Exiguobacterium sibiricum 7-3: one gene and its partners. The protein of the gene in region 2 interacts with the protein of the main gene of each other region in a pairwise test. Links are inferred from orthologs where the notes say so. Each region holds a gene or a part of one and is shown on either strand. Other genes may lie near its edges.

Region 1 (3,086 bases), on a different replicon or contig from region 2:
AACAACAATCCAAAACCAAGCGCTTGTTCGATTTTTCCATAACGTCCCAAAAACATCAATGCGATCAACGTGACATGGATGACGTAAGGAGAACCGTCTCCAAGCGGACCCGCAAACAGCGTTCCTTCCAAGATAAAAAGAAGGAACACGGCGAAAAACAACTTGATGTTATTCACGAGTGTCCCCTCCCTTGTCGGTCTCAGCGAAAGGTTCCTTCGCTTCGCGCTGAATCACGAAAACATGACCAAACTGTTCGAAGTCTGCTGCCGGTTTGACGTATGCGATTTTCGAAGCACCGTATTGATCCGATTTCACCTGTTCGATTTTTCCGACCACGATACCACTCGGATACTTACCACCGAGTCCAGATGTCGTAACAATCTGGCCTTTTTTCAGTTTGGCATCATTCGGAATCTTCGTGAATTTCAAGAGATTCGTCTCTTCGTCAAATCCTTCGATCGTACCGAAGATACTTTTTCCTTTCGTATCGTCAGCTACCGCTGAGACATTGTTCGTCCGGCTCGTATCCGATAACAATTGAACGAGTGATGTGTAGGCACTTGTCTGAATGACACGGCCAATTAAACCATCTGCCGTTACGACGGCCATATTGGCTTTGACACCTTGTTCTTTTCCGATATTGACCGTGACGAAGCGTTGCCATTCGGATGACGTGCGACCGATCATTTCTGCCGGTAATAACGTATAATCCCGAATCGACCCTTTTAGCTTCAACATGTCTTTTAATTCACTGTTCTCACGTTCCAGATCGCGGACTTTGACGGAATTTCCGGCATAGTCGCCCAGTCGTGATTTTAAATACTCATTTTCCTTATACACATCGCGCACTTCTTTAACCGAAGTGACCGTATCATCAATCCAGCCAATCGGTGTCGCAAAAAGACGCTGTCCAACGCCGACGGTATCGCGGACAAAACTTTGATACCAGTGGGTTTGGTTACGTCCTTGGAGCGAGATCCCGATTAAAATCACCAAAAGGAGAAAACTAAGGAGTGTGATGAGCAGTTTTCGATTATTTAAAAATCGCTTCATCGCTCATCCCGTCCTTATCTTTTTTGTGAGATGCCTGATTTCGAACGTAACACATTCATCATCTCCAACGATTTACCTGTACCAATTGCGACACAGTCGAGCGCGTTTTCCGCAACGAGTGTCAAGATGCGTGTTTCATCTTCAATCACAGCATCCAAGTTTTTCAGAAGGGCGCCGCCGCCTGTCAAGACGATTCCGCGGTCCATGACGTCTGCTGATAATTCTGGCGGTGTTTGTTCAAGCGTGTGTTTAACACCGGCTAAAATCGCATCGACCGTATCCGACAACGCATCACAAATTTCTGCACTTGTGACTTCGATTTGTTTCGGAAGTCCTGTCACGAGATCACGTCCACGAATCTCCATCGTCTCGTTTTCCGATTCTTCATCAATCCGGGCATAACCGATCGTCATTTTCAACGTTTCAGCCGTCCGCTCACCAATCATCAGATTGTATTTCGATTTGATGTAACGAATGATGGACTCGTCCATCTCATCTCCACCGACACGAATCGATTGGCTTGTGACGATACCGCCAAGTGAGATGACAGCAACTTCCGTCGTTCCGCCACCGATATCGACGACCATGGATCCCGTTGGTTCAGAAACCGGAAGACCTGCTCCGATTGCTGCTGCAAACGGCTCTTCAATCGTATAGGCTTCGCGTGCACCAGCGAGTTTCGCTGCGTCTTCGACCGCACGTTTTTCAACGGATGTGATACCGCTTGGTACACAAATCATGACGTTTGTTTTAGACGAAAATAATCCTTTTTTCTTCGTTGCTTGATCCATGAAGTATTTGATCATCGTAGCCGTTGTTTCATAATCGGCGATAACCCCATCTTTCATCGGGCGTCGTGCCGTCACGTTTCCCGGTGTCCGTCCAATCATGTTTTTTGCTGCATTACCTACTGCTTCAATCTTTCCTGTATCGGTACGGAATGCGACGACAGAAGGTTCGCGCACGACGATTCCTTGCCCCTTCACATAAACGAGCGTATTTGCCGTACCTAAGTCAATGCCGATTTCACGGCTAAATGATCCAAACATTATTCAAAAAACCCCTCTCTGAGAATACACTTCACTAATTATAACGGAAAAGCCTTCCTAGGAAAGCGTTAAAACGTTACAGCTTGTTTACAGTTCATTGGTCGCTACAAAAGTAAAAACGCCTGAGGTCAGGAAGCATCGTTCCCCCTCAGACGTTATTCTTACATAAATCCCCGCTGTTTCATACTAATAAATTGTCCATGCCCGATGACGAGGTGATCGATGCAACTGATTCCGATCAATCTCCCGGCCTCGACCATTCGTTCCGAGACTTCGATATCTTCGCGGCTCGGCGTCGGATCACCGGACGGGTGATTGTGGACGGCTATGAAACTTGCCGCCGAACAACGGATCGCCTCCCGAAATATGTCGCGCGGGTGAACAATCGATGTATTGAGTCCACCGATAAACAGTGTTTTTTTCGAAATAACCTCATTTTTCGTATTCAAGTACAGACAGATAAAGTGTTCCTGCTGATAGAGACGCATCTCTTCCATCAATAATTCAGCGGCATCATCCGGTGAGCGGACGACCGGGCGGACCCATTTCGGTTCCGTGACAAGACGTCGGCCGAGTTCAAGTCCTGCCATGATTTGGAGCGCCTTTGCTTTTCCGACGCCCGGTGCCTTTTCCAGTCCGCCGACCCCTGCCGCTTCAAGTTCGATCAGCGACGGATAGATATCGAGTAAATCCTCGGCAATTTCAAGTGGACTCCGGTTCCGCGTCCCGCTGCGGACGAGACATGCTAATAGTTCCACCGTCGTCGCCTGTGCCAACCCCTTTAACTGAATCATATCTTTTGGCCATTCAATCACTTCATCCGACCTTTCTGTACAAGGAATTACGCGAACATCGGCTTGATTCCAAACGTTTCGAGACGACGGCTGATCGGATTGATCGGTAAACCGACGACATTATAATAATCCCCGTCAATCGCTTCGACGAACAGACCGCCTTTTCCTTGAATGCCGTATCCGCCCGCTT
Region 2 (3,083 bases):
TCCCAGAACCAGTTATCTCGGTCGCAATCGAACCAAAAACGAAAGCTGACCAAGATAAAATGGGTCAAGCACTCGCTAAGCTTGCTGAAGAGGATCCAACATTCCGTACTGAAACAAACCCAGAGACTGGTCAAACGATCATCTCAGGTATGGGTGAGCTTCACCTCGACATCATCGTTGACCGTATGCGTCGCGAATTCAAAGTCGAAGCAAATGTTGGTGCTCCACAAGTAGCTTACCGTGAAACGATTCGCCAAGCGGCGAAAATCGATTCTAAGTTTGCTCGTCAATCAGGTGGTCGTGGTCAGTATGGTCACGTCGTCGTAGAATTCGAGCCAAACGAAGAAGGTGCTGGCTTTGAGTTCAACAACAAAATCGTCGGTGGTGTTGTTCCACGTGAATACATCCCAGCGGTTGAACACGGAATCGAAGAAGCGCTTCAAAACGGTATCCTTGCTGGTTATCCAGTAGTTGACGTTAAAGCGGCACTCGTTTTCGGATCGTACCACGATGTCGACTCAAACGAGATGGCATTTAAAATCGCGGCTTCAATGGCCGTCAAACAACTTAAAGATAAGAGCGGCGCTGTTATCCTTGAGCCAATGATGAAAGTTGAAATCGTCATCCCAGATGAATACATGGGAGACATCATGGGTGATGTTACATCACGCCGTGGACGCGTTGAAGGTATGGAAGCTCGCGGGAACGCTCAAGTCGTTCGTTCGATGATTCCACTTTCAGAGATGTTCGGTTACGCTACTGGTCTTCGTTCACGCACACAAGGTCGCGGAACGTACTCGATGCACTTCGATCACTACGAAGAAGTACCGAAATCAGTTGCTGAAGAAATCATCAAAAAAGCAAACGGCTAATCCTTCACAGGTTGTCACGCTTTTATGATTAGTGTAAGCTAAGGAAGGTGTACGTTATTCGACGATTCACCTTCCTAGTTATAAAATATTATTAGACACATAGAGGAGGAATTCAGAATGGGTAAAGAAAAATTCGACCGTTCTAAACCGCACGTTAACGTTGGTACAATTGGCCACGTCGACCACGGTAAAACAACTTTAACAGCTGCTATTTCAGCTGTACTTGCAAAATCACAAGGTAAAACTGCTACTAAGTTTGACCAAATCGATGGTGCTCCAGAAGAGCGCGAGCGCGGTATCACTATCGCAACAGCTCACATCGAGTACGAAACAGAAAAACGCCACTATGCACACGTTGACTGCCCAGGTCACGCTGACTATGTTAAAAACATGATCACTGGTGCTGCACAAATGGACGGCGCGATCCTCGTTGTTTCTGCAACTGATGGTCCAATGCCACAAACACGTGAGCACATCTTGCTTTCACGTCAAGTAGGTGTTCCTTTCATCGTAGTATTCATGAACAAAGTCGACATGGTTGACGACGAAGAGCTTCTTGAACTCGTTGAAATGGAAATCCGCGAACTTCTTTCTGAGTATGACTTCCCAGGCGATGACCTCCCAGTTATCCAAGGATCTGCTCTCGGCGCGCTTAACGGCGAAGCTAAATGGGAAGAAAAAATCATGGAACTCATGACAGCTGTTGATGAGTACATCCCTGAGCCAACTCGTGACACTGAAAAAGACTTCATGATGCCAGTTGAGGATGTTTTCTCAATCACTGGTCGTGGTACAGTAGCTACTGGCCGCGTTGAGCGTGGAGTTCTTAAAGTCAACGACGAAGTTGAAATCGTTGGTCTTCACGAAGAAACTAAAAAATCAGTATGTACTGGTGTAGAGATGTTCCGTAAGCTTCTTGACTATGCTGAAGCTGGCGACAACATTGGAGCACTTCTCCGTGGTGTATCACGTGACGATATCGAGCGTGGACAAGTTCTCGCGAAACCAAACACAATCACACCGCACAAAACTTTCAAAGCGCAAGTTTACATCCTTTCAAAAGAAGAGGGTGGCCGTCACACGCCATTCTTCGGTAACTACCGTCCACAGTTCTACTTCCGTACAACTGACGTAACTGGTATGTGCCAACTTCCTGAAGGAACTGAAATGGTAATGCCTGGGGACAACATCGAATTGACTGTTGAACTCATCGCGCCAATCGCTCTTGAAAAAGAAACTCGTTTCTCAATCCGTGAAGGTGGCCGTACGGTAGGCGCTGGATCAGTTACAGAAATCGTTGAGTAATTTTTAAGACAAAAAGGTCTTCCGTCTCCCGTGACGGAAGACCTTTTTTCATTTCTTTGAAAACAGTCTTGCAACATGGTCGGACATCTTATATACTGAGGAAAGTGTTTGTGCGAGTGGTGAGAGACTTGAAAACATATTCTATTTTATTTTACTTGCTTTCCTGCGTGGAATTAAGTACACTAGAATATGTTGGTCACAAACACAACGCGATGAAGCGGGAGGTTATGACACACCAGGCGGCATTGCCATGGCTAGTGTGGAAATTTCCGCGGAGAATGTCTATTTATAAAATAGGCGAAAAGGAGGGAAACAACATGGCAAATGAAAAAATTCGGATCCGTTTGAAAGCATACGATCACCGCGTGCTTGATCAATCGGCTGAGAAAATTGTCGAAACAGCAAAACGTTCTGGTGCTACTGTATCTGGTCCGATCCCACTCCCAACAGAGAGAGCGATCTACACAGTACTTCGTGCCGTTCACAAGTATAAAGATGCTCGTGAGCAGTTCGAAATGCGTACACACAAACGTTTGATCGACATCGTTAACCCAACACCGAAAACAGTTGATGCGCTTATGCGTCTTGAACTTCCATCGGGCGTTGACATCGAAATCAAACTTTAATTTTTCTTCTATAAATAGTTGATACTAGCCAGAAGATCAAAATCATTCAATATTAGGAGGTGTATCTCATGGCTAAAGGAATCTTAGGAACTAAACTCGGTATGACACAAATCTTCAACGAGTCAGGCGAAGTAGTACCAGTTACTGTTGTTTCAGTAGAGGGTAACGTTGTTCTTCAATTGAAGACAATGGAAGTGGACGGTTACGAAGCAGTCCAACTCGGCTTTGGTGATATCAAAGAAGGTCGTCAAAACAAACCGCAAAAAGGTCACGCAGCGAA
Region 3 (3,091 bases), on a different replicon or contig from region 2:
AGGATTCGAAGCGATGGGCGCAAAAACAATCATCGGTAACGGATTCGTTGAAGCACACGTCGACGGTCGTCTGCAAGGTGCAAAAATCTACCTCGACTTCCCGTCAGTCGGTGCGACAGAAAACATCATGATGGCAGCGACACTTGCTGAAGGTACGACAGTCATCGAAAACGTCGCGAAAGAACCGGAAATCGTCGATCTCGCAAACTTCCTGAACGCAATGGGCGCAAAAGTCCGTGGTGCGGGTACAGAGACGATTCGCATCGAAGGTGTCGAAAAACTTCATGGCGGCAACCATTATGTCATTCCAGACCGGATTGAAGCCGGTACATTCATGATTGCAGCTGCAATCACGGAAGGTGACGTTGAGGTCATCGGTGCTGAGCGTGAACACCTTCGTCCATTGATTTCGAAAATGGAAGAGATGGGTGTTAAAATCTCAGACACAGAAGAAGGACTTCGTGTCATTGGACCGAAGAAACTCGTTGCGATTGACGTCAAGACGATGCCACACCCTGGTTTCCCGACAGACGTTCAAGCGCAAATGATGGCATTGGTCTTAAAAGCAGAAGGAACTTCTGTCATCACGGAAACAGTCTTCGAAAACCGTTTCATGCACGTCGAAGAATTCCGTCGCATGAACGCTGATATCAAAATCGAAGGACGTTCATCAATCATCACAGGCGGCATCCAGCTTCAAGGCGCAGAAGTCCTTTCAACGGACCTACGTTCAGGGGCAGCACTTGTCACAGCAGGATTGATTGCTGAAGGCGAAACACGTGTCGGTGCATTACATCACATCGATCGCGGATATGTCGATTTCCATCTTAAATTACAAGCACTCGGCGCAGATGTCGAGCGTATCACGGAAGAAACTGTTGCCATCGAAGAGACGGCAGCGGCGAAGCTTTAAGCTCTCATTTCATTCCTTTATATTCTTGACGACTTTCTTCAAAAGAAAGTCGTCTCTTTTTGTTCCCCTGTGCTAGAATTGAAAGGTATGTATACATAAATGGGTTAGACGTCCAAACGACGTTCTAAATTTTGGAATAATAGCCAGTGGATAAAGGAGATCACGCGAGATGTTTTTGACAAAGGATATCGGAATTGACCTAGGGACGGCAAATGTCGTCATTCACGTAAAAGGTAAGGGAATCGTACTCGATGAGCCATCGGTCGTTGCTATTGATAAAGTAACAGGAAAGATTCATGCTGTCGGAACGGAAGCGCATCAGATGGTCGGCCGGACACCGGGGAACATCGTCGCCATCCGTCCGTTACGCGATGGTGTCATCGCTGATTTTGAGATGACGGAAGCGATGTTACGCCACTTCATCGATAAAATTGAAGTGAGAAGTATGTTCGGCGGAGTCCGGATGTTGATTTGTACACCGGCCAGCATCACGACGGTCGAAGCGAAAGCGATTCGTCAAGCAGGTGAAAAATCAGGCGCCAAAACCGTTTTCCTTGAAGTCGAACCGAAAGTCGCAGCTGTCGGAGCAGGGATGGATATTTGGATGCCTGCGGGACACATGGTAATTGATATCGGTGGCGGGACGACGGATGTCGCGGTCCTGTCGATGGGTGATATCGTCTGCGGTGAGACCATCAAAGTCGCCGGAGACCGATTTGATCATGATATCATTCGTGCGATCAAGGACAATCACAAATTGATTATCGGAGAACGGACGGCTCAAAACGTCAAGATGACGGTTGCGACCGTTTCAGACGAGGGGCGTCAAGAAGAGATGGACATTCGTGGTCGGAATCTCGTGACAGGCCTCCCGGACAACATCACGATTTCATCCCAGGAGATGCATGAAGCATTGGCGGAAGCCGCAATGGAAATCGTCGAAGCGACAAAACGTGTCCTCGAGAAAACACCACCGGAACTTGCGGCAGATATCATCGACCGCGGGATCATCCTGACGGGTGGCGGAGCGTTGCTTGACGGAATCGACCAGTTGCTGGCGAAAGAACTTGGACTTCCGGTCCTCATTGCAGAAGATCCGATGTTATGTGTCGCACGCGGGACAGGGATCATGCTGGATCATCTAGGGAAATAAGGCGAATTAAACAAGAAGCTGACTCATAAGTCACGCCAAGATTAATCCTTGTGTCGGACGTTTCCGACATCCTCGCTTTCCATGGGCGGAAGGTAAGCCGCGGCATCCCGCACTCCATGCGGTCATGCCGGGTCTTACCTATTCTTGACGGAAGCGTTAACCACGCTTCCTTTTCCCATAGGAGTCGAGGATGAACGTCTCCGTCCTCTATCAATCAAAAATGGCCGATCATCCTATCTTTTGACGGGATGATCGGCCATTGCTCTGCAAATTTTTATTATTCACGGCGAAAAAGTGCGATGAATTTTAATCGAAAGACATCTTCCGTTTGGAGTCAGCCTCTTTGCGTTCGAAAAAATGGTTTCTTTTGATACTGGTTCAAAATTGATTCGTATTTCCTGTGCACGATAGAAGTCACGGTCTATTGATTACTGCGTACTACGCATGAAGGCTTGATACGCATCAAAATCATGATAGACGATGGCGCTTGGCGGCAGGGAACTGTTCATCGTCTGATTGACGAGCTGATTGAGGGCAGTCCGCGTCTGTCCGTAAAACGTGATACTTGGTGTTTCCGGCAGTTCCGTGAATTCCAGTGCGTACGACAGACGGTGTTGATGACTGGCGGCATAGAGAGCATCCGTCATCGTAATCGCAGCGAGACCGTTTCCGCCACTGTAGACGGTCCGGTAACTCATCAATGTGACTTCATCAGCCAGTTCCATCGCCCATTCGCTGAGAGGTTGCCCGGAAGCATCCGGCACGGTATGGAACCAAAACGGCAGGAACAGTTGCAACGGGAGACGTTGCGACGAGCTGACATCGTGAAAAGCTGTCAGCAAGCGTTGGTAGGAGGAGATGACGGCCGCTTGATCCGTTTCCCAGGCCGGTAAAGCATAAGGCTCGAGATCGACACTGATGCCATCCGGACGTTCCATTGTTTCTTGAAGATAGACATTGATCCAGGCTAACGGATCTTCGACGTTCGGTCGGTTCGTCGTCCCTTCATTCGTAATCCATGCGGG

The links.
Region 1: the proteins of tuf (region 2) and P402_RS0105710 interact in binary tests that used the Bacillus subtilis proteins (3 or more experiments, as listed by UniProt). The link is inferred for Exiguobacterium sibiricum 7-3 from one-to-one orthologs.
Region 3: the proteins of tuf (region 2) and mreB interact in binary tests that used the Bacillus subtilis proteins (3 or more experiments, as listed by UniProt). The link is inferred for Exiguobacterium sibiricum 7-3 from one-to-one orthologs.

What each region holds. Positions count from the first base shown.
Region 1 is NZ_KK211190.1:950,358-953,443, reverse strand. Bases 86-3,009 are described here. They hold P402_RS0105710 (rod shape-determining protein), read right to left. Parts: upstream 2,103-3,009; coding sequence 1,068-2,102; downstream 86-1,067. Other genes in these bases: P402_RS0105700 (Maf family protein), read right to left, coding at 2,944-3,009; radC (RadC family protein), read right to left, coding at 2,264-2,896; mreC (rod shape-determining protein MreC), read right to left, coding at 169-1,053; mreD (rod shape-determining protein MreD), read right to left, coding at 86-176. Outside these bases: more of mreD, read right to left, coding at 1-85; more of P402_RS0105700, read right to left, coding at 3,010-3,086.
Region 2 is NZ_JHZS01000004.1:29,407-32,489, forward strand. Bases 163-3,083 are described here. They hold tuf (elongation factor Tu), read left to right. Parts: upstream 163-989; coding sequence 990-2,177; downstream 2,178-3,083. Other genes in these bases: fusA (elongation factor G), read left to right, coding at 163-872; rpsJ (30S ribosomal protein S10), read left to right, coding at 2,495-2,803; rplC (50S ribosomal protein L3), read left to right, coding at 2,872-3,083. Outside these bases: more of fusA, read left to right, coding at 1-162. UniProt on the Bacillus subtilis protein: GTP hydrolase that promotes the GTP-dependent binding of aminoacyl-tRNA to the A-site of ribosomes during protein biosynthesis.
Region 3 is NZ_KK211190.1:381,745-384,835, forward strand. What follows is about bases 146-3,074. They hold mreB (rod shape-determining protein MreB), read left to right. Parts: upstream 146-1,082; coding sequence 1,083-2,066; downstream 2,067-3,074. Other genes in these bases: murA (UDP-N-acetylglucosamine 1-carboxyvinyltransferase), read left to right, coding at 146-913; P402_RS0103010 (hypothetical protein), read right to left, coding at 2,495-3,074. Outside these bases: more of murA, read left to right, coding at 1-145; more of P402_RS0103010, read right to left, coding at 3,075-3,091. UniProt on the Bacillus subtilis protein: Forms membrane-associated dynamic filaments that are essential for cell shape determination. Acts by regulating cell wall synthesis and cell elongation, and thus cell shape.